Regions from separate parts of the Microbispora sp. NBRC 16548 genome, predicted to be linked through region 3. Evidence: riboswitches for the same ligand, from Rfam matches in the RefSeq annotation. Region 3 holds a riboswitch; each other region holds the start of a gene.
What was found. A riboswitch is a leader RNA that binds a small molecule or an ion and turns the genes downstream of it on or off. The one in region 3 is predicted to bind cyclic di-AMP.

Region 1 (7,388 bases), on a different contig from region 3:
CGACGGCCGTACCCTTGAAAGAAGACAAGAACAAGGGAGTGTCTCGCAGATCTTGCCGTGTGAGGGCGGTTCGGTGGGCGCGCCGCGAGGCCAGGGCCTCGCGGGCGGCGGGCATCGGGGACGTTCTCGCACTCGGGGGCGACAGCACCGCGAGGCGCCGCCGGGGCGACCGCAGTGGGCAGAAGATCTGTAGGACACGACCGAGGAGCGACGAGATGAGTTCAGCCGGAGAAGGCCTGTCTCGTCCGTTGCCAGAGCAGGTCCGTTTACACGTGGTGGAGGTCGCGGCGCAGGTGCTGGGCTCGATGCCCGCCGCGGCCGTGCCGCCGCCGTTGCGCAACATCGCCAAGTTCGACCCGCGCAAGCGCGCCCGCCTGGGCAGCGCGCCGATCGCGGCCCAGCTGGAGAACGACAAGGAGTTCCGCGAGCGGGTGGCCGAGACGGTGGAGACCGCCTGGCCCGAGCTCGTGGCGAGCCTGGCCGAGGGCACCGTGCCCCCCGCGGCCGAGCCGGTGCTGGTCGCGGCGGCGGCGTACCTGACCCGCCCGCCCGGCTGGCCGGACCTGGTCGAGCAGGCGCGGACCGACCTGGAGCAGGCCGCCGCCGCGGGCACCCAGCGGGAACAGGCGGAGACGCGGCTGCGCGAGCAGCTCGCGGCGCAGCGTGCCTCCGCCAAGGAGGAGATCGACCGGGTGCGCGAGCAGCTCAAGGCGGCCCGGGCGGAGAACTCCGACCTGCGGCGCAAGCTGCACGACGCCCGCGAGCGGGTCAGGGCCGCCGAGGCCAGGGCGGCCGAGCTGGAGGCAGAGACGGCCGAGGCGCGGGCCAGGGCCGCGAGCGCCAACGGCGCGGCCGAGACCGAGCTGCGCAGGCTCAGGGAGCGCCTGGCGGACGCCGAGCGCCAGCTGGAGGCCAGCCGCAGGGCCGCCCGTGAGGGCCGCAGCATCGAGGACGCCCGGGTGCGGGTGCTGCTGGACGCGCTCCAGGACGCCGCCGCCGGGCTGCGCAAGGAGCTCGGCCTGCCCACGACGATCAGCAGGCCGGCCGACTACGTGAACGCGGTGCTGCCGGGCGAGCCGGGCGTGACGGCCGTGCCCGCGCGGGCGCTGGCCAACGACGATCCCCAGCTCCTCGACCAGCTCCTCGCCATCCCTCATCTGCATCTGATCGTCGACGGCTACAACGTGACCAAGACCGGTTACCCGTCGCTGACCCTCGCCGACCAGCGGGCCCGGTTGCTGACCGGGCTCGGCGGTCTCGCCGTGCAGACGCGGGCGGAGGTGACGTGCGTGTTCGACGGCGCCGAGCTGAACGGGCCCGTCCAGGTGTCCGCGCCGCGCGGGGTGCGGGTGATGTTCAGCGCGCCCGGGGAGATCGCCGACGACCTCATCCGCACGCTGGTGCGGGCGGAGCCGCCGGGCCGGGCCATCGCCGTGGTCTCCTCCGACCGGGAGGTGGCCGAGTCGGTGCGCCGCATGGGTGCCCGGCCGGTGCCCTCGCTCCTGTTGCTGCGCCGTCTCGGCCGGAGCTGAAGCGCCGTACGCGCGCTCCGGACCGGCGTCGTCACGGTGAGTGATGACTGCCGCGAATACCTGCGAATAGGTTGAAGCATCAAGATCGCCTAGATAGAGTCGCGCCGCAGGTTTCGTTGATCTAAGAGGTTGATCCTCAAGGGGGCTCAGTGCGAGGGCGTGTGCCGGTGGCCGCCGGTCTGGCCGCCGTGGTCCTGCTGACGCCGATGGCGGGCGCGCAGGCGGATCCGAAGCCCACAGTCGCGCAGGCCAAGGCGAAGCTGAGCAAGCTCAACGAGCAGGCCGACACGCTCGTGGACCGCTACAACGCGGCCAACGAGAAGTGGAAGAAGGCGAAGCAGAAGTACCTCGCGATCAACGACGACTACAAGAAGCAGAACGTCCGGGTCGAGGCGCTGCGCTCCGGGCTGGTCTCGATGGCCGTCAGCAGCTACCAGGTCGGCGAGATGGGGTCGTGGGGCGGCGTCTTCTACAGCTCCAACCCCGATGCCATGCTCAGCGGCCTCGCCACGCTCAACCACATGTCGGCCGAGCGGGCCGGGCGGCTCAGGGAGTACGAGGGCGCCATCAAGGACCTCAAGGACCGCCGCGACCAGAGCAAGGCGGTGTACAAGGAGGCCACCGACGTCAGGGGCGAGCTCGCCGACGAGAAGGACAAGGTCGACAAGCTCGTCCGTGAGCAGATGAAGCTGCTGCGCTCGCTCGGGACGTACAACCCCGGCAACCCCAACAGCGCAGGCGTCGTCTATGCCGGGCCGGCGTCCGGCAACGCGCTGTCGGCCCTCCAGTTCGCCTACAAGCAGGTCGGCAAGCCCTACCGTTACGGGGGCACCGGACCGGCCTCCTGGGACTGCTCGGGGCTCGTGCAGGCCGCGTGGGCGGCGGCGGGCGTGACGCTGCCCCGGACCAGCTACGAACAGTGGGCCTGGGGCGCGAGCCGCAGGGTCTCGCTGGACGAGCTCCAGCCGGGCGACCTGCTCTGGCACGCCGGGTACGGGCACGTCGGCATCTACGCCGGCGACGGGAAGGTCGTCCATGCCCCCCAGACCGGCGATGTTGTGAAGATTGTCACACTCGCCGAGTATCACGCGATCGGAGCTGTGCGCCCCTGAGGGCCCGGCCATGTTTGTGATCTCTGTGCCTTTTGTGGCTTCTGTGACCCGATTTAGTCGTTGTTGCCGAGATTGTGAGCAGAGTCACACTTAGCCGTTTGCGGTGCGGGTAAGCTGCGCTTTCTTCTCGGCGGCCTTCGTTATCCGATCTTTATCCGGCGGGAAGGCTTTGCCGAACGCGGCGGGACCTCGGTAGCTTCTGGGCCGCGGCGAGCACACCTCGCCGCGGCGCACCCGGTCGGCCGGCCGGGGCGCGCAGTCATCCACCGTCATCGGCGTCCTCCATCACCCTCCCCTTCGCGGGATCCCCCGGCGCCGGTGGCCTGCCGAGTCCGTGCAGTCAGGAGGCACGGAGCCGGGGAACCATCGACCTTCACGCGAAGGTCCGGGGTGAATCGGCGCATCGCGCGCCGTAGGGCGACTTCCCCGCCCGAACCCGTCAGCTAACCCGGTAGGCGTGAGCGGAAGACCCGAGGAGAGATCCTGTCTACCACCCCCGCTAGTCTGTCCCGTCTTGCCCGAATTGCCCTTGGTGGTGCCGCTTTGACGGCGTCCGTAGGGGTCGCCGGAGCACATCCGGCGGCGGCCGACACGGTGACGGTCACGGTCGTCAAGACGGCCACAGCGACGAAGACGGCCACGAAGACGGGCACCGCGACGAGCGCGAAAACCGCCGCCCGCAAGGCCGCCGCGAAGAAGCAGACCAAGAAGCACACCGCCAAGCGGAAGATCAGCAGGGCCTCGCTCCAGCGGGTCAAGGCCCAGCGCGCGGTGAAGGCCGCGGAGAAGCAGATCGGCGACCCCTACCGCTACGGAGCAACGGGACCGGGCGCGTTCGACTGCTCGGGCCTCGTCCAGTACGCCTGGCGCAAGGCGGGCGTACGGCTGCCGCGCACGACGTGGTCCATCCGCGGCGCGGTCAGGAAGAAGGTGTCCTGGGGACACTTCGAGCCCGGTGACCTGATCTTCACCAGCGGCGGCGGCCACGTCGGCATGTACGTCGGGCACGGCAGGATGATCCACGCTCCGCACACCGGCACGCGGGTCCGGATCGACAAGCTGGACGCCTACCGGAGGAGCACCTTCGTGGGTGCCGTCCGTCCCGGCGTCTGACGGGCACCGGTCACCAGCCCCCTCGACCGGCGCCGTCCTCGCGGCCCCGTCCACCTCGCCGAGGTGGACGGGGCCGTGGCACGTGCTGGTTACCATGCACGGCGTGACTGTCACGAGCGCCGTGCCCGGGGGCGTGCCGGGCGCGCGCGCCGAGGCCGATCGGCGCCGGCCTGAGGTTCCGCCTCACGGGTTCCGTCCCCGCCGGATCGCGGCCGTGGCCGCCGCCCTGGCCGCGCTGCTCGCCGGGCCCGCCGCCGCGGCCCCGCCCGACCCGCTGCTTCCGCTGCGACTGGACGCCCGGGCCGCCGTGCGGGAGCACCCGGGCATGTGGACCGGTGCCTCCGTCGCCCGCGGCGAGCGCGCCGTCGTCGTCGGGTCGCCACGGCCGCTGGTCGCCGAGATCGCCGCGCTGGCCGATCGCGCGGGCCGCACGGTCACGAGGATCTGGGGCGGGTACGGCGGCGCGGTGGTGCTCGTGCCGCGCACCGAGGAGCAGGCCGCCGTGCTGGCCGAGCCGGCGAAGGTGGACGGCCTGGCGGCCGTCGCCACCGGCGGCCGCGTGATCGTGCAGCCGGCGGCGTTCGCCCGCCTGTCCGCGACCGGCCGCCTGGTCGTCGTGACCCATGAGCTGACGCACGTCGCGACCGCCGGTCCCCGCGCGGTGCCGATGTGGCTCATGGAAGGCTTCGCCGATTATGTGGGCTACCTGGACAGCGGACTGCCGGTCCGTACGGTCGCCGCCGAACTGGCCGCCGACGTGGCCGCCGGGAGGCCGGCGCTGAACGGCCTGCCCGGGCCCGCCGACTTCGCCGCCAGGCCCGCGCAGGCGTACGAGGAGGCGTGGCTCGCCTGCCGCTACGTCGCGGCCCGGTTCGGCGAGCGGAGGCTGGTCGCCCTCTACCGCGCCGCGCTGCGCGAGGGGATCGGCGCCGCGCTGCGGGAGGTTCTCGGGCTGTCCGCCGACGGCCTGACCCGCGAATGGCGGTCGTACGCGCGCGAGCAGCTCGCCCGGTCCTGATCTCCGCAGGGCGCCGGATCTCCATGAGGTGCGGGTGCGACCGCGGCTGCGACAATGCGTTCTCGGGCGGCGCGGGCGGACCGCGCGACCACGCCGGCAGCGGGGGTGAGGATGACGAAGCGGACGCTGATCGTCACGAACGACTTCCCGCCCAGACCGGGCGGCATCCAGGCGTTCGTGCACGGCCTCGCCTCGCGCAGGCCGCCCGGCTCCGTGGTCGTGTACGCCCCGCGCTGGAAGGGGTGTGAGGAGTTCGACGCCCGCCAGCCGTACGAGGTGGTCCGTCATCCCTCCTCGCTGATGCTGCCGACGCGCTCGGTGGCGAGGAGGGCGGCGGCGCTGGTCGAGGACGGCGCCACCGTCGTCTTCGGGGCGGCGGCGCCGCTGGGGCTGCTCGCTCCCGTCCTGCGCGCCGCGGGCGCGGGCCGGATCGTCATGCTCACCCACGGGCACGAGGCGTCGTGGGCCCGCCTGCCGGGCGCGCGCGCCCTGCTGCGCCGCATCGGCGCGGGGGCCGACGTCGTGACCTACCTCGGCGAGTACACCCGCCGCCGGATCGCCCGGGTCGTCCCCGCCTCCAGGCTCGTACGGCTCGCGCCCGGCGTGGACACCGCCGCCTTCCACCCGGGGGCCGGCGGCGACCGGGTCCGCGCGTCCCTCGGCCTGGGCGACCGGCCGGTGGTCGTGTGCGTCTCCCGGCTGGTGCCGCGCAAGGGCCAGGACGTGCTGCTGCGGGCCTGGCCGCTCGTCCTGCGGCGGATTCCCGGCGCGGTCCTGCTCCTTGTCGGCGGCGGCCCCTTACGGCGGTCGCTGGAGCGGACGGCCGCCCGGGCCGGCCTGCGCGGCTCGGTGGTCGTCACCGGGTCCGTCCCCTGGGCGTCCCTCCCGGCCTACTACGACGCGGGCGACGTGTTCGCCATGCCGTGCCGCAGCAGGTTCGGGGGGCTCGACGTCGAGGGCCTCGGCATCGTCTACCTGGAGGCGTCGGCCACCGGGCTGCCGGTGGTCGCGGGCTCCTCCGGAGGCGCCCCCGACGCCGTACGGCACGGCGAGACGGGCCTGGTGGTCGACGGCACGTCGCACACGGCGGTGGCCGGCGCGCTGTGCGACCTGCTGGGCGACTCGGCCCGCGCCCGTGAGATGGGCGAGCGGGGCCGGGCCTGGATCGAGGAGGAGTGGCGCTGGGACCTCGTCGCGGCCCGGTTCGCCGCGCTGTTGTGACGGAAGGCCGCCTCAGCCGGTGAACACCTCCACGAGGAGGAGGCCGTTCACCGCGCAGATCACACCAGCGACGACGGCGCCGGCGACGGTGGTGAGGCGGCGGTTGACGAGATCGCCCATCAGCTTCCTGCTGCCGGTGAACGCCACGAGCGGGACCAGGGCGAACGGGATGCCGAAGGACAGCGCGACCTGGCTCAGCACGAGCGCCCGCGTGGGATCCACCCCGGCGGCCAGGACCGCCATGGCCGGGATGATCGTGACCAGCCGGCGCGCCAGGAGCGGCACGCGGCGGCGCAGGAACCCCGCCATGATCACCTGCCCGGCGTAGGTCCCCACGCTGGAGGAGGCCAGGCCTGAGGCGAGCAGGGCGAGCGCGAACGCGACGGCCGCCCCGGGGCCGAGGACCTGCCCGAGACCGGCGTGGATGGCCTGCAGGCTGCCGGGATCGCCGCCGCCGAACGTGACGGCGGCCACGGTCAGCATCGCCATGTTCACCAGCCCGGCGGTGCCGAGGGCGACGGCGATGTCCATCCTGCTGGCGCGCACGGCCTCCCGGCGACCGCCGTCCGCGCCCTGGCGCTGGGTGAGGGCCGAGTGCAGGTAGACGACGTGGGGCATGACGGTCGCCCCGATGATCCCGGTGGCCGGCAGCAGGCTGTCGGTCCCGGCCAGGCGGGGCACGAAGCCGCCCGCCACACCCGCGAGGGACCCCGACAGCAGCACCTGGTAGGCGAAGCCGGCCAGGACCACACCGAGCATCGCGGCGACGGTCGCCTCGAACCGGCGGCGTCCGCGCGGCGCGAGCATGAGCAGAAGCGAGGAGACGACGGCCGTGACGGCGGCGGCCGGCAGCAGCGGCACGCCGAACAGCAGGTTCAGGGCGATCGCCCCGCCGACGAACTCGGCCAGGTCGGTGGCGGCGGCGACCAGCTCGGCCTGCACCCACAGCGGCAGGCTCACCCGGCGCGGCAGGTGGTCGCGGCACAGCTCGGGCAGGTTGCGGCCGGTGGCGATGCCGAGCTTGGCAGAAAGCGCCTGCACGAACATGGCCAGCACGCTCGCGAGGGCGATCACCCACAGCAGCATCGTCCCGTACTGGGCGCCGCCCGCCATGTTGGTCGCGAGGTTGCCCGGATCGATGTACGCCACGGAGACGACGAAGGCGGGACCGCACAGGTCGGCCAGCCGCGCCAGGCGGCCCGGCGCCGCCCGCCCCTCGGCGGGTACGGCGGGCGCGGGCCCGTTCAGGGGACGGCGGGAGTCGAGCACGAAAGCCTCACAGGCGGGAAACCTCGCGTGCGGCACGGCGGAGCAGGGTGTCGCGGCACCGGGTCGGGCTTTTCTGGCTTGGCCTCGAACTGCAGGCGGCGGTTGTGCCGGAACATGGGACTC
Region 2 (7,388 bases), on a different contig from region 3:
GTGGCTGTTGACGTTCACGGCCGCGATGACGGCGCCGGAGCCGTCGCGCAGCGGCGCGGCCACCGACCGGATCCCGAGGGCGAGCTGCTCGTCTGTCAGCGCCCAGCCCTTCGCCCGCACCTCGCGCAGCATGGCGTCGCGCTCCCGCGGATCGGGCCGCCAGCGCGGCTCGATGCCCGACCGGCTCGGCTCGGCCAGCACCCGCTCCAGCTCGTCCGGCGGGAGCGCGGCCAGCAGCACCTTGCCCAGGGACGTCTGCATCGCGGGGAACCGCGTCCCGATCTGCACCGAGAGGGCGACGATCTTCGGCACGGCCACGCGGGCGACGTACACGATGTCGGACCCGTCGAGCTGGGCGACCGACGACGACTCGTGCGTCTGGGCGACCAGCCGTTCCAGGTGTGGCCGGGCCACCTCCCACAGGCCCATCGAGCGGACGTAGGAGACGCCGAGTTCGAGCACCCGCGGAGTAAGGGCGAAGCCGCCCTGCGCCGAGCGGGCGTACCCCAGCTCCTGCAAGGTGAGCAGGATGCGCCGCGCCGTGGGCCGGGCCAGGCCGGTCGCCGCCGCCACCTCGGTCAGGGACATGACCGGGCGCCCCGGCTGGAACGCCCTGATGACATCGAGGCCGCGCGCGAGCGCCTCGATGAAGTCAGGTCCGGTGTCGCCTCGTGCCATGGACGCCTCTTCCGCTCGAACTCGCCGAGTCAACTTTAGACCCTGCTCGCGGTTCACTGTCCGCCTGACGGCGGTCCGCGTAGTCCGATAGGCCCAGCTTCGCATCACCGTGACGGGGTGGCCGGTGAGGACACGTCCTCGACATGACCGCTCAGCGGACTGCTGTCCGTTCAGGCGGCACCCTACGGCGCTGAGCAGGACCGGCCGCGGCGGCCGGGCGGGGCGCGGCCCGCGCGTCAGGCGCTCCCGGCCGGCAGGGGCTCGCCCGTCTCCAGCAGGGTCTTGAGCGCGGACAGCACCTGGGGCCAGCCCTCGCCGACCATCTCCCGCACGGTGCTGCCGGGATCGAAGCCGTCGTGGACGACCGTCAGCTTGACCGTCTCCCCCACCGGCTCGATCTCGAACGTCACCCGTGACCTGCGCTCCGTCTTCAGCCTGGCGAGCACGTCCTCCCCCAACCCGACCGCCTCCGCCCACTCGGGCGTGAAGGAGTGCCAGGTGTACGAGAGACGGCGGCCGGGTTCGGATTCGATGACGACCTGCTCGGGATCGGCGATCGCCACACCGCCCTGATGCCACGTCATCGGCGCCCCCGCTCGCCAGTCGGTGTCGAAGGACAGGCCCCAGTAGCGCCGGGTGAAGCCGGGGTCGGTCAGGGCCTGCCACAACCGCTCGGGCGTGGTCCTGATGTAGGTGGTGTAGACGAACTCGGGGTTGCCCATCGGTTCCTGCTCCAATGCGTTCTTGAGATCGGCAAGAGCACGGGCCCGCTCGCGGTCGAACCTGCTCATCCAGCGGTCCGCGATGGCGTTGATGGGCACGGCGTTGAGGTAGTGCAGTTTCTCCCGGCCACGCCACACCGTGGTCACGAGGTCCGCCGCCTCCAACACCGCCAGGTGCTTGCTGACCGACTGCCGCGCCATGTCCAGCCCCGCGCACAGTTCACGCAGCGTCTGGCCGTTGCGGGCGTTCAGGCTGTCCAGCAACCGGCGGCGGCTGACGTCGGCCAGCGCCTTGAACACCTCGTCCATCTTCCCCATCCCGAACATGCAGCCTTGTGGCTGCATGAACCATATGCAACCGCATGGCTGCATGTCAACGCCTCCCACTGACCACTCGCGGGCGCTCAGCGGACAGGGACGCGTACCGCTCCGCCGCCTCGACTTTCCCCACAAAAGGGGTGAATACGGCATCAAGTGATGTTCTATCTTTATGCCGCGCTTTGGAATTAGTCGGTCATTCTCCGTCCCGGCCACCATTATTGGCGCCGCCATATCCGAATCGACACAGGGCGTGACCAACCGTGTATGCACACGTCATTGGTCGGACGGCAATGGTCTTTTACGGTGAGGTTCCCGCCGTCCCGTGGAGGCATTCCGTGGAACTCGTCGGAGCGTGGTCCCGGCGCCTCGCAGAGCGTCTGACACCTCATGAGATCGATTTCGCCGCAGAGGTCGGCGCCGCCTATGCCGAAGGCGGGGAACGCCGCCGCCGTCTTTTCACCACCGGAGACGGCGGTGAAACCGGGGGATTCGCGCCCGGCGCGGGAATAGGCGAGCTCCCGGCCATTCTCGACGCACTGCGCGCCGCCGCCGATCACCTGCACACGTTTCTCGCGGACGGAATGATCGGGAACACGCTCGCCGTGTACGCCCTCATCGAGGCGCGGCGTAGCGGCAAAACCCCTTCGCTTGAGCGAACCGCCGCCACCGGCGGCCCCTCGTCGCCTGCCCGGATGAACCCCGGCCAGGGGCGCCTGCTCGACCAGGCGATCGCCGTCCTGATGGAGCGCCTGATCGCTCACGGTCTCAGCAGGGAGAGGGCCGAGCAACAGACCTACCGGCTCCTGGAGACGGTCTTCGAACCGGGCAACACCCCGGAGGAGATCCAGGCGCTGCTCGCCGCTCTTCTGGCCACGTCCCCCGCGCTGCCTCTGCCGGAACACCGGCTCGGCGGGCCGACGCGTTCCTGGATGCTGCCGCCGTGGCTCTGGTTCTACCTGATCGCCTACCTTCTGGTCGGAGTGCCCGGGTTGATCGGCGACTGGATCCGCCAGGCCACCGACTACCGGACCCTGATCACGAACAGCCCTATGGGCGTCGCCCGCACGGCGGGCATCGTGCTCGGTGTCGCGAGCATCGCCCAGCTCTTCCCCGCGCTGATCCTGCTTGGGGCGATGGCGAGCCTGCTGCTGCCGGGGTTCCGCGGAAGAAGAGTGGAGCGGCGGCACGATCTGAGAGTCAGCGACAATCCGGTCATCGAGGAGATCGCCGCGTTCGTACGGCGGCAGGACCCTTCCATCGAGATCAGGTTCAGCGAGAGTAACCGCATGCCGGCGCGCGTCTATCCCGTGGGCTGGAAGCAGGCGCGGATCGCCGTCTTCCTCCCGCTGACCGTCCTGTGGCGGGCCGACCCCCAAGCGGCCGAGGCCGTACTGCTGCACGAGATCGCCCACCGTCGTCAACGCGATCACCACGTCGTCGGTCTCGCGAGCCCGTTCACCTGGCTGGTGCGCGTCTGGGGCCCGATCTTCGTAGTGGTCGGGCTGCTGCCGATCACCCTGTACGTCACGCTCGGAGGCGCGGCCGGGCGCCTGCTGACCGGGCAGCTCCTCGTCCACGCCGCCGTCGTCCCGAGGATGCTGCTCCTGCCGGTCGTGGCGCTGTGGCTGGCGGAACTCAGCGCGGATCGGCTGGCGGTCCGGCAGTGTGGCGCCGACGCGCTCATCCGGGCACTGGCCGTCGAACGGACCCTTCCCGGCGGCCGGCTGAGACGTGTCGGCAGAGTGCTCACCCACCCGCCGGCCGCGTTGCGCCGGAAGGTCGCCGGGGGGCGCTTCTGCGGCCTCACGGGGCTGGCCGTGGCGTGGCCCGCGACCTTCGTCGTCCGGCTCGTGCTGGTGTCGGCCCTCGCTCTGCCCGCGTTCATGCTCACCGGTGAGGACATCGGCGCCGCGATCGCCCACGTGTTCCAGAGCATCGTCAAAGGGCTCGCCTTCGACCGGCTCCTCCTGGGTGGTAGCGCGGTGCTGCTGGTCGTCTGGCCGTGGATCGTACGGACACGACACGCCGACGATCGCAATTCTCAGTTCGCTCCCTATGCACTGGCCGCCATCCTTCCTCTGGCGCTCTATATGACGAGTTTCATCTGAAACACGGCCCTTGATCGACGGTACGACAAGGAGGGAATTCCTCATGAGCAGAAAAGCACGGAAACGCGGATCAGCGGCGGCCGTGTCGGTGACCGCGGTGCTCGGGGCGGTGATTCCGGCCGGCCCGGCGACCGGCGCGCAGTCCGCGCTACAGATCTATCGCGGCACCGCCACCGTGGTGGTCGACTCATACGACTACTGCGGAGGTCCCCTCTCGGGCGAGCACCGGTTCATCGGCACCAGCCGATACAGGATGGCCGCGAAATTCATCACCGGCCCACGCAAGTCCGCCGCGGGCCGGGTCGAGCGCAACCCCTTCTACTGGGAGTTCTACGTGGGGGACATCGGAGCCGTCGGATCTTTCCAATTCGGCTCCGCCCACGTCGTCACCGCGTCGGCCCGCGATCTCGGCGGCAACGTACGCGACCCGAACCTCTTGCTCGGCTACTGGGTCACCGGCCGATCGGGCACCTCCTGGTCCGGCAAGCTGGTCGACAGCCATCGCGCCGAGGGGGCCACGTTCAACCACTTCTACGGAGAGAAGACCATCGTCCCTTGCCGTAATCTCGGCACGTCTCCCTTCCTCTACGCCGTCGACGCCGGGGCGACGGTCTCGGGCCGAGTGAGCTCGGGGAGCGCAGCGTTCACCATCCGCGGCTCGACCTACGGCGACAACTACCGGTTCCGGATCACGTTCAGCTGACGGAACGTTCCGCGGGACGGGGTACGACAAGCCAGGGCCCCACCACGCCCGGGCGTACGGAGGTGTCGGCGATGAAGGGACTCGGCCGAGATCAGGGAGATGAAGGGCCTGCTGGGTTAGCACGGCCCGAGTCGACGACATGCCACGGTGATCCGCCGCTCCGGAAGGCGGCGGGACGTGATCGTGGGGGTCGTCGTGGGAGGTCATCGCTTGCGGTGCCGTCCGCCGGACGTCGCCGCCGCGGCCTTGAACCGGAGGCCGGTCACGGCGGTGGAGACCACCGCGAACAGCAGACCGGCCGGCAGGACGGCGTCGCCGGGCGACCACACGACGTCGAGGGACTTCCCCTGCGTGGCCGCCATGTTCCTGGTGGTGGGCGCCGCGGCGCGCTGGACGCTCGCGTTGACGGCCGCCACGGGCTGGATCGTCACCGGCGCCTTCGGCGCCACCTTGACCTTGCGCGGCAGGCCGTACCCCACGATCTTGCTTTTGTCGCGCACCTTGCGCTTCAGCCACACGCCGTCGACGTTGCCCTCGATCGTGTGGACCTTCCCGCCGGCGACCTTCTCGACGATGCCGACGTGGTCGATGTCGCCGATCTTCTTGGACCCCGACCAGTCGAAGAAGACCACGGCGCCCGGCTCGGGCTTGTCGCTCCAGGCGTGGTGCTTCTTGAACCACTTGGCGTGCCGCGTGGTCAGCGCGAACTCGCCGACGTGGCCCTGCACCCCGGCCCGGTCCGCCGCCCAGGAGACGAACATGTCGCACCAGGGGGCGGTCTTGAAGTCGGAGTCCTTGGCGATGTTGTCGGCGTACCACTCGCCGAACTTCGTGTGTTTCCCTGCTCGTTCGCGGTAGCCCAGTTCGGGGCGGACGGCGTCGAGCAGCTGTCGAGCTATCGGATCGGTGGAAATCGGAGGCTCCTCATGGCGCGCTTCGAGACATGACGAACCGGCCCGCGGGGCGTGGCGGCATGACGGCATGACCGTCCGAGGACACGGCCGCGGCGGGGCGGAATCAGAAACGGGAAATGTGGCAGCCCGTCACGGGCGCGCCATCACCCCGGAAGCCTGGAGACGTTCCAGGGCGGGCATGTGGTCCGGCGACACGACGCGGACCGGGTGGGCAGGTGGAGCCGACACTCCACGCGCTCTCCTCTCCTTGGCCGCCTACCGGGTTAGCTGACGGGTTCGGGCCAGGAGTAGCCCTACCGGATGGTCCGGATTCACCCCAAGAGACGTGGGTCCCCGGTTCCCGGGATCGATGACTTCCGGGATTCGGCGGTCGCCGGTCGTCCTCGGGTTGAGGACCGCTCACCGGCGAGACACACGGGAAGCTTAATAGATAACAAGTAAGACACGACCAAAAACCCGGCAAAGGGCATCATTCTGGCCGCCGCCGTTCCGTGCTTCCGCAGGTCCTCACGGTCGCGGGCCGCCCGCGGTGAGATGCGCCACACAGCGCCGTACGGGCATGAGCGCCCGTCCGGCGGGCGGGCGGGTCGAAGACGACACGGCCATGCGGCCGTCCCCCGGACACGCCGTCGCGCCCGGCGGGCGGCGCTCCCCCGCCGGGCGCGATCAAGCGGCGCGCGTCAGACTTCGAGCGACATGTACAGGCGGGTGCCGGCCGGCCGGAAGCCCACGCGTTCGTAGACCCGGCGGGATCCCTCGCCGCCGTACTCCAGCCACACCGACCGTGCTCCCCTGGCGAGCATCGCCTCGGCGAGCGTGGCGGTGACCGCGGCGGCGATGCCCCGCCCACGGAAGCCGGGGCGGGTGCCGACGCCGGCGAGTTCCGACGTCTCCACGGCCGGAGCGGAGCACATGGCCGCTCCCGCGCAGCCGCCGCCGGGCGCCCGGACGAACCGGACCGCGCCGCCGCTCTCCTCCGTACGGCGCAGCCGGGCCGCGCCCTCCGGCGACGAGGCGAACTCCCCGCTGAACGCCTCCGACAGGGCGGCGTCGATCGCCGTGTAGTCCTCGTCCGTCGACGGCGTCTCCACCGGGAGAGCGGTTCGCGGCCTCGTCAGCGTGGCCGGGATGCAGACGAGGTAGTCGTGCACCGCCTCGACGGTGAACCCCGCCTCGCGAAGTGCGGGCTCCACGGCGGGCGCGGCGTCCGGGGCGAACTCGAGACGGGGCTTGAGCCCGCGCTCGCGGAACGCCCCGATCAGCGCCGCGACGTCCCGCCCGCCCGGCCGGGCGCCGGGCAGGGGTGTCGCGTAGTTGACGTACGGGCTGGTGGTGCCGGGCTCCACGCCGAGGACGAAGCCCCCGATCTCGACGACTTCGGGACGACGGCGAAGGTTGGCCACGGCGAAACTCTGGACATCGATGCCCACGGTGATATCGACCTCACGAATGACAAGGTGGAACGGTTCGCCCGCCACGCGGAGCGGAGGGTGAACTCGCATTTGAAGCCATCCCGGACGGGATGGAGAAGGTGCGCAGGGCACCGTCACGTGGGGCCGCCGTGAGACGGTGAAGGCAGTGAGCCGATGACGCGGGAGGCGTACCGGTCAGTGCCGACGGCGGCCGCTGTGGGACGCCGAGAACATAGGCTTCATTCCTTCGCTGTTACTTGTGTGAAGCACGCTCACTTTCCCATGCGGTCAGTGAGCGCGCAAACCGTTATTTCCGGCCGGTCAGCGCGTCGCGGGGGCGAGCATGCCGACGAGGTCGGAGGCGTCGAGAGGGCGGATCACGGCGGGGTCGAGACGGGCAGGGTGCAGGGCGTAGACCTGTGCCCCCTCGCTCACCCGCACGTCGTCCTCCAGCACCACGGCGAGACCCGCTTCGGCCGCGCCGGCCTCCGCCGCGGGATCGGCCGCCTGCCGTACGCCGAGGCGGGACG
Region 3 (7,388 bases):
TTGATCATCGCCGGTGTCAGAGGAACTCTGCCGTCTTGACGTCGGCTTCGGCCGGGCCGCCCCGCCACCCGCCGTCTACGGACCACTCCTCGCGGGCGCGGATGTTCCTGGCGTGGCCGACCAGCCCGCCGCCGTCGGGCTACGAGCCGACGGTCATCACCGGCAGTATCGGCGGCATCGTGGGTGCCTGACCTTTCCGGGCCGTCCAGCGTCGTCCACGTGCCCACCATCGTCCGCGAGCGTCGTCACCCAGTTCGTCACGGAGAGACGCTCCGCCGGCGGCTTGCCGGACCGAGGTCACGTCCGTCACAAACCTCGATGTCCGTGATCGTCGTCGCGGTGGGGTCCAAGCTCAGCCAGATGACGTCTTCACCGTTGCGTTCCAACTGCACCACCCAGCAACCTGAGGAACCTCGCGGGGCCGTCAAGAGGTTGGTGCACGTGGACCTACAGGTGCACGCGCCGTAGAACAGCAGGTCCTCAACCGTGTCGGCAAGAGGGTCGTTCTCGTCCTCCCGCAGTAGAGAGATGATCTCAGCGGTGAGGTCGGGAAACACATCCGCCAGGCGGGGATGTTGTCCGGCAGTCATGGATTGCACGCTACACAAACGGGCATCTCGCTCGTAATGAGCGCCTGCTCGCAAATGGGAGCCAGTCACGACGGTAGGGAACTCCCCGCCCTGCTGTAGAGGCAGTTACGGCGCAGTGGCGCCTGGCAGCGTAAGCCGACGTTGCTGTATTTCGCTGCTGTAAAGCCCAAGGTTCGGTTTTTAGACCAGATCTCGACCAGGGCCACCTACTCCGATTGTCGAATTCTGTGGACCGCGGGTGATTCAAAAGGCTCGAAGCCATTGATCGAGGACGGCGAAGTCTTCGTCGGCGAGTCCCCTGTATGACTCCACGTGGTGAAGGAGAGCCCGACCGCTGTGGTGTACGGAGACCCACTCCCTATCGGCGTCGGTGATCTCATCGTCGACCCAGGCGAACGGGCGTCCGCCCGCCCAGTTCACCAGGGTCCGGGTCTTCCAGCAGAGCCCGAACCATTGGTCCTCACGTTTGTGCTGGTCGGCTGGCTCCGGCCAGCTCACGACAGGCAGTCGCGGCAGCCCGATCCGGGGTGCTATCTCGGCATTCGCCTCCTCTTCCCAGGTCGTCGCCCAGACGAGTTCGCAGGGCAGCGCTGCCAGCCGACTCCCCATCTCGGAGGTGAGCCGCGCCAAGCGCGAGTCCGGTGTAGTGCCCCGCGGTGCGCGTTGCGGGTCCTCGCCGAAGGGGAGAAGCGGTCCGTCGACGTCGAGGAAGAGCAGCGGGCGTTCAGTATGACCGGTCATGCTGCCCTGACCTCGTCACGTTCGGTGAGTACGCCGCGTTCGAAAATGTCGAGACCGAACATGCAGGCAGGCGGCTTGCGGGCCTAGTACATCGAGATGTGCACGTGGTCGTAGTGGTTGGCGGTGATTCCGCCGCGGTCGGACATGGTCCGCCAGCCCGGATGGCCGAGGTTGTAGATGCGCTGCTGCCAGATCACGTACATCACGCCCAGCTTCGGCCCGTTCTTGATGGCCCAGGCGGCCAGGCTGTCGCCGAGCGCCTTCATCTCGGGCGAGGGCATGGCGCCGCCCGAGCTCATCATGAAGTCGCAGGCGCGCCCGAGGGGGTGCTCGCCGCTGTTCTCCGCGCGGTAGCAGCCGACCGGAAACCGCAGGTCGAAGTTCTTTTCGACCTCGCTGCGGGTGAGCCGCATCCGGGGCGTGATGTTGTCGGAGCCGCTGGGCAGCTCCGGCGCCCACGACCCGCCCCCGCGCTTTCCCGGCGCGATCGGGATCAGCGCGTCGAGCTTGTCCTTGATCTCGTCGATGAGATCCTCGGCGTCCTCGCGCTGTCCGGCGACCTCGGCGGCCTGCGTCTTCAGCTGCCCGGTCAGAGTCTTGGCGGCGTCCGCGGCCCGCTGCCGTTCGGCGCGGACCTGGTCGAAGTGTGCGAGCCTGGCGGCCTGCTCCTCCTTGAGCTGGTAGTTCAGCGCGGCGGTGTTCATGTCGGGCAGCGCCATCGCGCTCTCGGTCTGGTAGCGCAGCCCGGCCAGCTGCCGTACGGCGTCGCTGGCGGCCTCGTAGTCGGCCTCCGCCTTGGCCAGCCGGCCTCGGGCCGCCTTCTCCTCCACGCGGGCCTTGGCGAGGGCGACGCGTTTGGCGTTGTAGTCGCCGATCAACCGGTCGACCTTCTTCCGCAGGTCCGACAGCTCCTTCTTGAGCTGCTTCTCCGTCGGTTTGGGATCGGCGGCACCAGGCGCGGCCGTGCCGAACACGAGGACGGCCGAGGCGAGCACGCCGACAGCCAGGGGGAACGCGCGGGGCAGAGCCCACTCCTCTCCATCTGCCGACCGGGTTAGCTGACGGGTTCGGGCTGGAGAAGCCCGGGCAGGCCACTGCCTTGACCCCAGGTGCGTGATTGGGTCCCCGGCTCCCGGGCGGGGCGCCCGGGATTAGGCGTACCGGTTGTGACGGCCGGTGTCAGGGATACTAGTGGTAAAGAAACCGTGGCTGCCACCAAAGTCGCAACCAACCGGAGATCAAGCCGTTATCGCTTCGCGAAGCATCCGGGCCGCCTCCTCAGGCAGCACGTCGTTGACGAACGCGCCCATGGCCGACTCCGATCCGGCGAGGTACTTCAGCTTGTTCGGCGCGCGCCGGATCGTGAAGAGCTGCAGGTGGAGGTAGGCGAGGTCGCGCCGGTAGGCGACCGGGGCCTGGTGCCAGGCAGCGACGTACGGCATGACGACACCGAACAGCCCGTCCAGGCGGCGCAGCACCTCGATGTAGAGCGGCGCGAAGGCGGCCCGTTCCTCGGGCGACAGCGCGGGGATGTCGGGCACCTGACGGTGCGGGTAGACGTGCACCTCGAACGGGTAGCGCGCGGCGGCCGGGACGAAGGCCGTCCAGTGCTCGTTGGCGGCCACCACCCGGGGGCCCTTCCGCTCTGCGGCCAGGACGTCCGCGAACAGGTTGCCGCCCTGATGGCGGGCGGCGGCGTCCAGCATCTGCCGCGTACGCGGCGTGACGTACGGATAGGCGTAGATCTGGCCGTGGGGGTGCGGCAGCGTGATGCCGATCTCGGCGCCGCGGTTCTCGAAGCAGAAGACCTGCTCCACGCCGGGCAGCGAGGACAGCTCGGCCGTACGGTCGGCCCACGCCTCGACGACCAGCTCGGCATGCTCGTCGCCCAGTGAACTGAACGACGCGTCGTGGTCGGAGGTGAAGCAGACGACCTCACAGCGCCCGATCCCCGGCCGCACCTCGCTCAGCCCGCCCACCTGCTCGTACGCACCGGTGTTGAAGCTGAACGACGGGAAGCGGTTCTCGAACACCGCCACCTCGTACGGCGAGGGGATCTCCGAGCCGGGATGGCCCGGGCAGAGCGGGCACTCATCGGCGGACGGCAGGTGGGTGCGCGTCTGGCGGTGCCGGGCCACGGCCACCCACTCGTCCATCAGGGGGTCGTAGCGCAACTCGGAGGCGAGCGGACGTGGCGGCAGGTCCCTGGTGTCGATGGCGCTGTGATCGGCGTCGTCGCGCCGGTCGAAATAGATCAGCTCACGGCCGTCGGCGAGATGGGTGATGGTGCGCTTCACAGAGCGGTCTCCAGCTTCACGGTGCGGTTTCCCGGGTCACAGCGGGCTTCCAGATGTCCGGGGGCACAGCGGGCTTCCTGCAGAGGTCCGGCGTCACAGTGCGGTCTCCAGCTCGGTCTCCCCGGACGGATCGGCGAGGAGGAGCTCGCCTGCGTGCTCCGAAAGCGCGGCGCGCGCCTCCTCCGGCAGGCCGACGTCGCTCACGACCACGCCGGCCTCGCCGAGGGCGGCGATCGTGCTGATGCCGATCGTCCCCCACTTGGTGTGGTCGGCCAGGACCACGAGCTGCTGGGCGGCCGCGACGAGGGCGCGGTCGGTCTCCGCCTCCAGCAGGTTCGGCGTGGTGTAACCGGCCCGGACGCTCATGCCGTGCACGCCGAGCATGAGCGTGTCGACGTTCAGGGAGCGGACGGCCGCCACGGCCACCGGGCCGACCAGCGCGTCGGAGGGCGTGCGCACGCCTCCCACCAGCACCACGGTCTGGTCGGGCCGTCCCGCCCGATGGAAGACGTCGGCCACCTGGACGGAGTTGGTGATCACGGTCAGCTCGGGCACGTCCACCAGGTGGTGGGCCAGTGTCCAGGTCGTGGTCCCGGCCGAAAGGGCGACGGAGCTGCCCGGCCGTACGAGCATGGCGGCTCGGCGGGCGATGGCCTCCTTCTCGGCCTGCTGTCGCACCGACTTGGCCGCGAAGCCCGGCTCCTCCGTCGAGCCGGTGCCGGTGGCGGTCGCCCCGCCGTGCACCTTGACGATCAGGCCGCGTTCCGCGAGGACCTCCAGGTCGCGGCGGATCGTCATGTCCGAGACCCCGAGGTCGCGCACGAGCTGCGCGACGCGCACCCCGCCGGTTCTGCGTACCCTCTCCAGGATCGCCTGCTGCCGTTGCTGGGCCAGCATCCACCACTCCTGTCAACAGATTCAAACAAATTATGCCCCACGCACGTGGAGACATGTTGAGTTGGGGTCCGGGTACTTGCCGCCGGCGGTCCGGGGGAGGACAGTGAGCGAAAGCCGTACTCGACGGAAGGCGGTCGTGATGGGCAGGCGCGCACGCAAGTCCAAGGCACGCAAGAAGAAGAAGGCCAACCACGGCAGGCGGCCCACAGGGCGGTAGCCCTGCGATAGGGCCGTGCGGTAGCCCTGCGACAGGACCTGTGCGGTAGGCGCTGCGATAGGACCTACGGGTTCCTGCCCCAGGCGGCGAGCAGATGAGTCTGCTGGTCGGCGCCGGCCGGAACGCCTCGCTCATCCCCGATCACCCCCGCCTCGCGGTAGTCCTCCCGCGCCTTCTCGAACCATTCCGAGCAGGAGGCGACGAGTTCGGGGTCGAGCCGTTCCGGCCCGCCGATGGCACGTGCCAGGTCCCAGGTGTGGATCAGCGCGTCCGCGAACAGCTCGGTGATGTACTCCTCGCCCGGCACGTCGCCGAAGGACAGGTGGGTCACGCTGGTCAGGGCGCCCTCGGCGTACACCGCCTGGACGGCGCCCTGCGCGGAGGCCTCGAACGCCTTGAGCGGGTCCTCGCCGAGCACGTCGCCCTCGAAGGCGTCCCCCACCTCGGCGACCGTACGGCCGGACAGCAGCTCGGGGGCCCACAGGTTCTCGGCCACGACGTGGTTGACGAGCCCCCGGACGTCCCAGTCGACACAAGGAGTCGGCAGCTCCCACTGTCCGCGGCGGACGAGATGGAGGCGGTCCCCGAAACCGTCCAGCGCCCTGCGGTACGCGTCACGGATGTCGATCATGTCCCCTCCTCGCCACGAACTCCCCATTCGACCGTAACTCTTCTCGACGATCAGTCATACACGCTCACAGGGGAGGGAACGTCCGGGTCAAGGGAGATGCTGCTCGACCCAGACGATCTTTCCGTACGGGGTGGGCCGGGTGCCCCAGCGGTAGGCGAACCGCTTGATCAGCTGGAGACCGCGGCCGGTGTCCTCGTCGGGGGTGGCCGTGCGCGGGGCGGGAGCGGCGGGGGAGCCGTCGACGACCTCGACCACCAGCGTGCGGCCGCGCAACATGCGCAGCTCGATCGGCGGCCAGCCGTGTTTGAGCGCGTTGGTGACCAGTTCGCTCACAATGAGCTGGGTGCTGTCCACCAGGCCGCTCAGCCCCCACCTCTGCAGGGTGCTGCGGACGAAGCGGCGGGCGTGCGAGACGAACCTCGGGTCGGACGGCAACGGGCAGGTCGCCACCTCGTCCGGGTCGAGATCGCGCACCCGGGCCACCATCAGGGCGATGTCGTCACGCTCGTGGCCGGCCCGCTGGCTGCTGATGATCACGTCGCACATGTCCTCCAGGTCCTCGATCGGACCGGCGAGCAGGCGGCGCAGCCCCATGATCCCGGCGTCCAGGTCCCGCTCCCGGCTCTCCACGAGGCCGTCGGTGTAGAGGGCGAGCACGCTTCCGGCCGGCAGGACCAGCTCGCGCGACTCCAGCGGGTCGCTGCCGATGCCGAGGGGCAGGCCCGAGGGCAGCTCGATGATCTCGGTCGACCGGTCGGGGTGCAGCAGGATCGGCGGCACGTGTCCGGCACGGGCGAGCGCGCAGTTGCGCGTCACCGGGTCGTAGACGGCGTAGATGCACGTGGCGATCTGGCTCGGGTCGAGGTCCTGACTCATCAGGTTGAGCCGGAACAGCACCTCGTCGGGCGGCAGGTCGAGGCTCGCGAGCGTCCGCGCGGCCGTGCGGAGCTGGCCCATGGTCGCGGCGGCCCTGGTCCCGTGGCCCATGACGTCGCCCACCACCAGGGCGGTACGGCACCCGGGCAGGGCGATCACGTCGTACCAGTCGCCCCCGACGCCCATCAGGTCGCTGGCGGGCAGGTAGCGCGAGGCGATGTCCATGCCGAGCGCCTGCGGCAGTTCGACGGGCAGCAGGCTGCTCTGCAGGGTCAGCGCGGTCCTGCGCTCCCTGGTGTACAGCCGCGCGTTGTCGATGCACACGGCGGTGCGGGCGGCCAGGTCCTCGGCCACCACCACGTCCTGCTCCTCGAACGGCAGGCTGCCCGGGTGCCTGGTGAAGATCAGGCACCCGAGGACCCTTCCCCGCGCTCGCAGGGGCACCGCGAGGAACGAGGAGTCGGTCAGGAGCGAGGCGACCGCCTCCTCCCGGTCCAGGCTGGCGCCGATCAGCCGGGCGCTCTCCTTGTCGAGTGCCGGGTACATCAGCGGTTTGCCGCCGGCCATGCACTGGGCCTGCGGAAGGATCGCCGGGTAGACCGTCGCCTCGCCGACGGGGAAGGCCGTCGTCCAGGCGTCCGGATCGGCACCGGCCACGCCCAGGGCGACCCGGCGTACGAGGGTGGTCCCGTCCACCGGCCTGGACGACAACTCGCCGTCCGCCATGAGGCGGTCCTGCACCATCACGGCCGCCGCGTCGGCGAAGCGGGGGACCGCCACGTCGACGAGCTCCCGGCTCGTCTCGGATAAGTCGAGTGTGCTGCCGATCCGCCGGCTCGCCTCGTTCAGGAAAGCCAGCCGCTCGTGCGCGGACGCGGCGCTGCTGCGGCGCCACTGCGCCCGGTTACCCGGGGCGGGGTCCTTGATGACGCAGTTCCGGTTCAACGATTTCTCCGGAGAGAGCGGATGGTGTTCCAGAATCGTATGGAGCTGATACCGCGCATTTCAGCCGTTTGACATGAGTGCTCCGGTCGGTATGACGGCGCGATGGCGCAGCCGTACCCGCCGGTCAAGGGACGAAACGGATATCGGCGGGCATGCGTCACATCAGACGGCGGGCAGGTGCGCGAGGGCCGCGT
Region 4 (7,388 bases), on a different contig from region 3:
ACGGCCGGAATGCCACCGTGTGTCGCGAAACAGGTGACCCGGCCTGTCAGGAATCGAGAAGCACGAGTCACCGAGCCGCAGCTAGCGTGACTGCCATGGACGTCACCATTCACTCGACCTTCCTCCCGCACGACGACCCCGACACGGCCCGGGCCTTCTACCGCGACGTCCTCGGGTTCGAGGTCCGTAACGATGTCGGTTACGGCGGGATGCGCTGGATCACGGTCGGCCCCGTCAACCAGCCCGGCACGTCCATCGTCCTTTACCCGCCCGGTGGCAACCCCGGCGTCACTGACGACGAGCGCCGCACCATCGCCGAGATGATGGCCAAGGGCACCTACGCCATGATCACCCTGGCCGTCGACGACCTCGACGGCCTCTTCGAGCGGCTGCAGGCCGGCGGCGCCGAGGTCGTGCAGGAGCCGATCGAGCAGCCGTACGGGGTGCGCGACTGCGCCTTCCGCGATCCCGCCGGCAACATGATCCGTATCAACGAACTGCGCTGAACCGGCCACGCCGCACCGCTGGTTCCTCGTCCCCCGCGCCGGCGAAGAGAACCAGACGTACCGCTCGAAGCTGGTTAGATCGAGCCTGGCGACGCCGACGGAGACCGCGAACGCGGCCCCGCCTGAACACATGGAGAACACGATAAGCATGGCCACGAGGACGGACGCGCAGTCCCCTGCGCTGCACGTTGCCGACACCCACGACCTGATCCGCGTCTACGGCGCGCGCGAGAACAACCTCAAGGACGTCAGCATCGAGATCCCGAAGCGCCGGCTCACGGTGTTCACCGGTGTCTCCGGCTCGGGCAAGAGCTCGCTGGTGTTCAGCACGATCGCCGCCGAATCGCAGCGGCTGATCAACGAGACCTACTCCGCGTTCGTGCAGGGGTTCATGCCGACGCTGTCTCGTCCCGAGGTCGACGTGCTCGACGGGCTGACGACCGCGATCGTCGTCGATCAGGAGCGGATGGGCCCCAATCCCCGCTCCACGGTCGGCACCGTCACCGACGCCAACGCGATGCTGCGCATCCTGTTCAGCCGGCTCGGCAAGCCGCACATCGGCTCGCCCCAGGCGTTCTCCTTCAACGTCGCCTCGATCAGCGGGGCGGGCGCGGTCAAGTTCGAGCGCGACGGCAAGACCGTGAAGGAGCGGCGCGAGTTCAGCATCACCGGCGGCATGTGCCCGCGCTGCGAAGGCCTGGGCCGGACCTCCGACATCGACCTGTCCCAGCTGTACGACGACTCCAAGTCCCTGAACGAGGGCGCGCTCACGATCCCCGGCTACAGCGTCGACGGCTGGTACGGCCGCATCTTCAGCGGCTGCGGTTTCTTCGACCCGGACAAGCCGATCCGCAAGTTCACCAAGGCCGAGCTCCACGACCTGCTCTACAAGGAGCCGACCAAGATCAAGGTCGACAACATCAACCTCACCTACGAGGGTCTGATTCCGCGCATCCAGAAGTCGATGCTGTCCAAGGACAAGGAGGCGTTGCAGCCGCACGTCCGGGCGTTCGTGGAGCGGGCGGTGAAGTTCACCACCTGCCCCGAGTGCGGCGGCACCCGGCTCAGCGAGGCCGCCCGGTCATCCAAGATCAAGGAGATCAGCATCGCCGACGCCTGCGCGATGCAGATCAGCGACCTGGCCGACTGGGTCCGCGGCCTCGACGAGCCGTCGGTCGCGCCGCTGCTCACCACGTTGCAGCAGCTCCTCGACTCGTTCGTGGAGATCGGGCTGGGCTACCTGTCGCTCGACCGCGCGTCGGGCACGCTGTCGGGCGGTGAGGCGCAGCGCGTCAAGATGATCCGCCACCTCGGCTCCTCGCTGACCGACGTCACCTACGTCTTCGACGAGCCCACGACGGGCCTGCACCCTCACGACATCCAGCGGATGAACGATCTGCTGCTGCGGCTGCGAGACAAGGGCAACACGGTGCTGGTCGTGGAGCACAAGCCGGAGATGATCGCAATCGCCGACCACGTCGTCGACCTCGGCCCCGGCGCCGGTACGGCGGGCGGCATGGTCTGCTTCGAGGGCACCGTCGAGGGGCTGCGGACCAGCGGCACCATCACCGGCCGCCATTTCGACGACCGGGCCTCTCTCAAGGAGACGGTGCGCAAGCCCACCGGCACGCTGGAGATCCGCGGCGCGACGGCCAACAACCTGCGCGACGTCGACGTCGACATCCCGCTCGGGGTGCTCGTCGTCGTCACCGGAGTCGCCGGGTCGGGCAAGAGCTCGCTCATCCACGGGTCGGTCCCCGCCGGCGCGGATGTGGTGTCGGTCGACCAGGGCGGGATCCGCGGCTCGCGGCGGAGCAACCCGGCGACGTACACCGGACTGCTCGACCCGATCCGTAAGGCGTTCGCCAAGGCCAACGGCGTGAAGCCGGCACTGTTCAGCGCCAACTCCGAGGGCGCCTGCCCCACCTGCAACGGCGCCGGCGTCATCTACACCGACCTGGCGATGATGGCGGGGGTCTCCACCACCTGCGAGGAGTGCGAGGGGAAGCGGTTCCAGGCAGCGGTGCTGGAGCACAAGCTCGGCGGGCGGGACATCAGCGAGGTGCTCGCGATGCCGGTGGCCGAGGCCCAGGAGTTCTTCGGCTCCGGTGATGCGCGCACGCCCGCCGCGCGCGCCATCCTCGACCGCCTCGCCGACGTCGGGCTCGGCTACCTCACCCTCGGCCAGCCGCTCACCACGCTGTCCGGCGGCGAGCGGCAGCGGCTCAAGCTGGCCACCCACATGGCCGACAAGGGCGGTGTCTACGTCCTCGACGAGCCGACCGCCGGCCTCCACCTCGCCGACGTCGAGCAACTGCTCGGGCTGCTCGACCGGCTGGTCGACTCCGGCAAGTCGGTCATCGTGATCGAGCACCACCAGGCGGTCATGGCGCACGCCGACTGGATCGTCGACCTCGGTCCCGGCGCCGGTCACGACGGCGGCCGGATCGTCTTCGAGGGCACGCCAGCCGACCTCGTCGCCGCCCGCTCCACCCTCACCGGCCAGCACCTCGCGGCCTACGTCGGCGCCTGAGCCAGGCCGTCGAGGACGGCCGCCGGGGCGCGGGCCGCAGAGGTCCTGGCAGACGGGCTCCGGGGATAAGGGGGGCTGGGGCATAACGGGATAAGGTGCGTCGGTGGAGGAACTGAGCCGTCTGTTCCGCTCGGCCGCCGACCACGCGGCCGCTTACCGGAGCTCGTTGCCCGAGCGGCCGGTCGGAGTGCCGGTCGATCAGAAGGCGTTGACCGACGCGTTCTCCGGCCCGTTGCCCTCGGCCCCTTCCTCGCCGGAGCAGGTCCTGACGGACCTGCTCGCCGCGGCCGAGCCCGGCCTGGTCGCGAGCGCCGGCCCGCGATACTTCGGGTTCGTGGTCGGCGGCGCGACGCCGGCCGCGACCGCGGCCGACATCCTCGCGGCCGGTTGGGACCAGATCGCGACCAACGCCGTCACGTCGCCGGCGGCCATCGCGGCCGAGGCCGCCGCCGGCGCCTGGCTGAAGGAGCTGCTGGGGATCCCGCCGTCGGCGTCGGTCGGTTTCGTCACGGGCGGCCAAGCGGCCAACACCGTCGGGCTCGCCGCCGCCCGGCATCAGGTGCTGGCGGACGCGGGCTGGGACGTGGAACGGCGCGGGCTGCTCGGAGCGCCGCCGATCCGGGTGATCGCGGGGGAGGAGCGGCACGGGACCATCGACCGGTCGCTGCGCCTGCTCGGGCTCGGGACGGACGTGGTGGAGCCGGTGCCCGCCGGGCCGAACGGTGCCATCGACCCCGAGGCGCTGCGGGATGTGCTGCGAGCCGGCTCCCCGGGCCCCGCCATCGTGTGCCTCCAGGCCGGCAACGTGAACACCGGCGCCTGCGACCGGCTGCGGGAGGCGTGTGAACTGGTTCGCCGGCATGGTGGATGGGTGCACGTCGACGGGGCGTTCGGGCTGTGGGCCGCGGCGAGCCCTGCGACCCGGCATCTGGTCGACGGGCTGGAACTGGCGGACTCGTGGGCCTGCGACGGCCACAAATGGCTGAACCTCCCGTACGACTCGGGCTTCGCGTTCTGCGCCCGGCCCGCCGTGCACACGGCGGCGATGTCCTACGCCGCCCCTTACCTGGTCGGTTCGGGCGGCGTCCCGGTGGGAGCGGACCTCACCGCCGAATCCTCGCGCCGGGCCCGCGGGTTCGCCGTGTGGGCGGGACTGCGGGAACTGGGCCGGGACGGGGTCGCGGCACTGGTCGGCCGCTGCTGCGCCCTTGCCCGCCGGTTCGCCGAGGGCCTGGCCTCCGCCGGGTTCGAGGTGGCCAACGAGGTGGTCCTCAACCAGGTGCTGGTGGGCTTCGGCGACGACGCGCGCACCGACAGGGTGGTCGCGGCGGTGCAGGCGGACGGCACCTGCTGGGCGGGCGGCACGACCTGGCGGGGACGGCGGCTGATGCGGATCTCGGTGTCGAACGCCACCACGACCGAGGCGGACGTGGACCGGTCGGTCGCCGCGATCACCCGCCTCGCCACCTGACAGATGCCGACTACTCTCGGCGCGGCTGACTAACGGTGCGATAGGTGTCGGGCACGGCTAGAACGTCGTCTCCGATCCTGATGTCCCAGTCGCCCCAGTGGATGAACGTCCCGGGCTGGGCCGGGGTGGCGGTCAACGTTCCGTCGTTGCCGACGAGCTTGCGAAGGACTCGCGTTTCGTCCCAAGGCCCGTCACGGGCCACGCACGATTCACGGACGGGCGTCGTCCCGCAGGCGGCGCTCCCGCCTGCCGCGGGCGAGTTCGGTGCCCAGGGCGTCCAGGCGCTGGTTCCAGAAGCGGCGGAAGTGGTCGAGCCAGGTGTCGACCTCGCGCAGCGGCGCGGGGTCGACGGCGTACAGGCGCCGGGTGCCCTCGGCCCGGACCGTCGCGAAGCCGCTTTCCCGCAGCACGCGCAGGTGCTGGGACACCCCGGGCTGGGAGATCCCGAACTCCTCCTGCACGATCGCGCCGATCTCCCCGGCGGAGCGCTCTCCCTCGGCGAGCAGTTCCAGGATCCGGCGGCGCACCGGATCGCCGAGGACGTCGAACGCGTGCATGCCGCCAGGCTCGCAGCTCACGCTTATATAGGTCAATTTGGCGGGAGCCGGACGCTCTCGGCGGGGACGGCGAAGCGCGCCGGGATCACCGGCGCGCTTCGGGGCCGTCGTCCGTCAGGAGGAGGCTGAGGCAGAGGCGGATGCGTCCCCGGGATACATCGGGTAGCCATATCCGGCCACCTGCCAGGTGGGACGGGTGCGGGCCTCGACGGCACCGCCGTCGCCGGTGTTGCCCTCGATTGTCCGGATCGTGCCGTCGCCGTTGTCCTTGACGACGAACCCGACGTGCTGGACGTCGTCGATGTCCTTGCTGCCGTTCCAGTTGAAGAACACCACCGCGCCTGGCTTGGGCGTGCGGCCCCAGCGGCCGTGGTCGGCGAACCAGCGGGCGTGCTCCACGGTGTAGGCGTCGGAGCCCATGACCGGACCGATGCCGAGCTGCTGTCCCACCCACGAGACGAACATGTCGCACCAGGCCGCGTTCAGGTAGCCCTTGAGCGTGCCGCCGTCGCGGGCGAGCGTCTCGCGGGCGCGGGGAGTGGACATGTACCACTGCTGGAACTTGGTCCCGCCGCCGTTGGCGTTCTCGCTGATCCCGACCTGGCTCCTGGCCAGGGTCAGCACGTCGGTCGCGCTGACCTTGGGCAGCGTGGAGGCGATCTCGGACATGGACTTCGCGGCCGCCGGGCCCTTGCCGGTGGCCGGGTTGTCCGCGTGCGCGGCCGGCGACGCGATCAGCACCGCCGAGGCCAGTGCCCCGCCCGCGAGGGCAGCGCGAAGACAGGTGTTGAGGACGTGCATGGTGGGGCGTACTCCCTTACTTCCATGCCGCCTACCGGGTTAGCTGACGGGTTCGGGCTGGAAGTCGCCCTACGGCACGCATGCCGATTCACCCCAGGAGAGGTGGGTCCCCGGCTCCGCGCGGACGCGGACTCGGCGGCCGGGCGGCAGGCCGGGATCGGCCGGCCGCGTCGGTCTGAGGAGGGCTTCTTGACCATTGAGATGAGCAAGTGCGCCCTGAGCTGCCTAAAACGTAATAGACCAGGTCAAACCGGTCAAGTTAGAACAACTCAGATTTTACTGGACAGTAGGCAGCGAACCTGGCGCGGACGGGTAGCGGGCGCGCCGCGATCACCGGCGTCAGGAAAATCCGGGCTCACCCGGGCAGGCGTACGGTCACCGTCAGGCCGCCCTCCGGCCGGGCGAGCGCCTCCACCTCGCCGCCGTGCGCCACGGCGATGGCCCGGACGATGGACAGGCCCAGCCCCGCCCCCCGGGCGGAGCGGACGCGGTCGCCGCCGAGCCGGCGGAACGGCTCGAACAGGTCGTCCACCTCGTACGGCGGGACCAGGGGCCCGGTGTTCTCCACCGTCACGCTCACCCCGGCCTCCTCCTCCCGCAACCGGACCCAGACCTCCCCGTCCCGCACGTTGTACTTGATCGCGTTCTCCAGCAGGTTGACCAGGCAGCGTTCGAGGAACAGCGGGTCGCCGTGCGCGACCGCCGGGCACAGGTCCTCGTGGACGACCACCTTCCTGCGGCGCGGCTGCAGGTCGATCTGCTCCATCGCCGTACGGACGACCTGCCGCAGGTCGACCGGCTTGCGGGCCGCCAGCTCCTGCTCCGACTGCGCCAGCATGAGAAGGCCCTCGATCAGCCGCTCGTACCTCGCATTGGTGCCGAGCAGCGTGCGGGCCAGCGCCTTGAGGTCCTCCGACGCCGCCGGCTCCTCCAGCGACACCTCCAGGACCGTACGGTTGACCGCCAGCGGGGTGCGCAGCTCGTGGGAGGCGTTGGCGATGAACCGGCGCTGGGCGTCGAACACCCCGTGCAGCCGGTCGAGCATCGCGTCGAAGGTGTCGGCGAGCCGCTTGACCTCGTCCTGCGGCCCGCGCAGCCCGATCCGCTCGTGCAGCGTGCTCTCCGACAGCCGCTGCGCGGTCTCGGTCACCCGGTCCAGCGGGCGCAGCGCGCGGTCGGCCACCAGGTAGCCCAGCACCACCGCGACGACCCCCACCAGGACCATGACGATCACCGACGACCTGAGCACGTCGGTGAGCACGTCGGCCGCCCCCTGCTCGACGTTGGTGCGCACCCGCTGCGCGAGCATGTCGCTGTCGGGCAGCCTGTCCCCGAACACGGTTTGGGGGGCACCGGTCACCTTCGACGCCACCGCCACCACGAACCGCTGGTTGAGCGCCCGCGCGGTCAGCAGGTGGGTGAACCACAGCAGCACCGACCCCGCCAGGAAGAACAGCCCGCCGTACAGCAGGGTGAGCCGCATGCGCAGGCCGAGCCTGCTCCACGGGGACAGGACGCGG

Region 1: linked by a shared signal. The riboswitch ahead of QSK36_RS14415 (C40 family peptidase) and the one ahead of QSK36_RS33385 (coiled-coil domain-containing protein) in region 3 are both predicted to bind cyclic di-AMP.
Region 2: linked by a shared signal. The riboswitch ahead of QSK36_RS30100 (CHAP domain-containing protein) and the one ahead of QSK36_RS33385 (coiled-coil domain-containing protein) in region 3 are both predicted to bind cyclic di-AMP.
Region 4: linked by a shared signal. The riboswitch ahead of QSK36_RS08580 (CHAP domain-containing protein) and the one ahead of QSK36_RS33385 (coiled-coil domain-containing protein) in region 3 are both predicted to bind cyclic di-AMP.

Annotation. Positions count from the first base shown of each region.
Region 1 covers NZ_BSSF01000005.1:25,416-32,803, reverse strand. Annotated here, with positions in the region: gene QSK36_RS14430 (NYN domain-containing protein) at 216-1,532, shown strand; gene QSK36_RS14425 (C40 family peptidase) at 1,682-2,644, shown strand; gene QSK36_RS14420 (hypothetical protein) at 2,735-2,917, opposite strand; cyclic di-AMP (ydaO/yuaA leader) riboswitch at 2,959-3,113, shown strand; gene QSK36_RS14415 (C40 family peptidase) at 3,188-3,757, shown strand; gene QSK36_RS14410 (gluzincin family metallopeptidase) at 3,861-4,775, shown strand; gene QSK36_RS14405 (glycosyltransferase family 4 protein) at 4,887-5,996, shown strand; gene QSK36_RS14400 (Nramp family divalent metal transporter) at 6,009-7,265, opposite strand.
Region 2 covers NZ_BSSF01000012.1:120,168-127,555, forward strand. Annotated here, with positions in the region: gene QSK36_RS30080 (IclR family transcriptional regulator domain-containing protein) at 1-678, opposite strand, end outside; gene QSK36_RS30085 (ArsR/SmtB family transcription factor) at 915-1,745, opposite strand; gene QSK36_RS30090 (M48 family metalloprotease) at 2,057-3,829, shown strand; gene QSK36_RS30095 (hypothetical protein) at 3,873-4,532, shown strand; gene QSK36_RS30100 (CHAP domain-containing protein) at 4,736-5,515, opposite strand; cyclic di-AMP (ydaO/yuaA leader) riboswitch at 5,683-5,825, opposite strand; gene QSK36_RS30105 (GNAT family N-acetyltransferase) at 6,127-6,849, opposite strand; gene QSK36_RS30110 (MXAN_6230/SCO0854 family RING domain-containing protein) at 7,180-7,388, opposite strand, start outside.
Region 3 covers NZ_BSSF01000015.1:15,170-22,557, reverse strand. Annotated here, with positions in the region: gene QSK36_RS33405 (TetR/AcrR family transcriptional regulator C-terminal domain-containing protein) at 1-39, shown strand, start outside; gene QSK36_RS33400 (hypothetical protein) at 36-191, shown strand; gene QSK36_RS33395 (hypothetical protein) at 258-590, opposite strand; gene QSK36_RS33390 (HAD domain-containing protein) at 834-1,331, opposite strand; gene QSK36_RS33385 (coiled-coil domain-containing protein) at 1,415-2,326, opposite strand; cyclic di-AMP (ydaO/yuaA leader) riboswitch at 2,361-2,499, opposite strand; gene galT (galactose-1-phosphate uridylyltransferase) at 2,570-3,628, opposite strand; gene QSK36_RS33375 (DeoR/GlpR family DNA-binding transcription regulator) at 3,722-4,525, opposite strand; gene QSK36_RS43765 (50S ribosomal protein bL37) at 4,425-4,742, shown strand; gene QSK36_RS33370 (TIGR03086 family metal-binding protein) at 4,807-5,373, opposite strand; gene QSK36_RS33365 (ATP-binding SpoIIE family protein phosphatase) at 5,461-7,194, opposite strand; gene QSK36_RS33360 (TrpB-like pyridoxal phosphate-dependent enzyme) at 7,357-7,388, opposite strand, start outside.
Region 4 covers NZ_BSSF01000003.1:156,750-164,137, forward strand. Annotated here, with positions in the region: gene QSK36_RS08555 (helix-turn-helix transcriptional regulator) at 1-90, shown strand, start outside; gene QSK36_RS08560 (VOC family protein) at 96-506, shown strand; gene QSK36_RS08565 (ATP-binding cassette domain-containing protein) at 655-3,039, shown strand; gene QSK36_RS08570 (pyridoxal phosphate-dependent decarboxylase family protein) at 3,143-4,510, shown strand; gene QSK36_RS08575 (ArsR/SmtB family transcription factor) at 4,720-5,067, opposite strand; gene QSK36_RS08580 (CHAP domain-containing protein) at 5,182-5,868, opposite strand; cyclic di-AMP (ydaO/yuaA leader) riboswitch at 5,883-6,016, opposite strand; gene QSK36_RS08585 (sensor histidine kinase) at 6,224-7,388, opposite strand, start outside.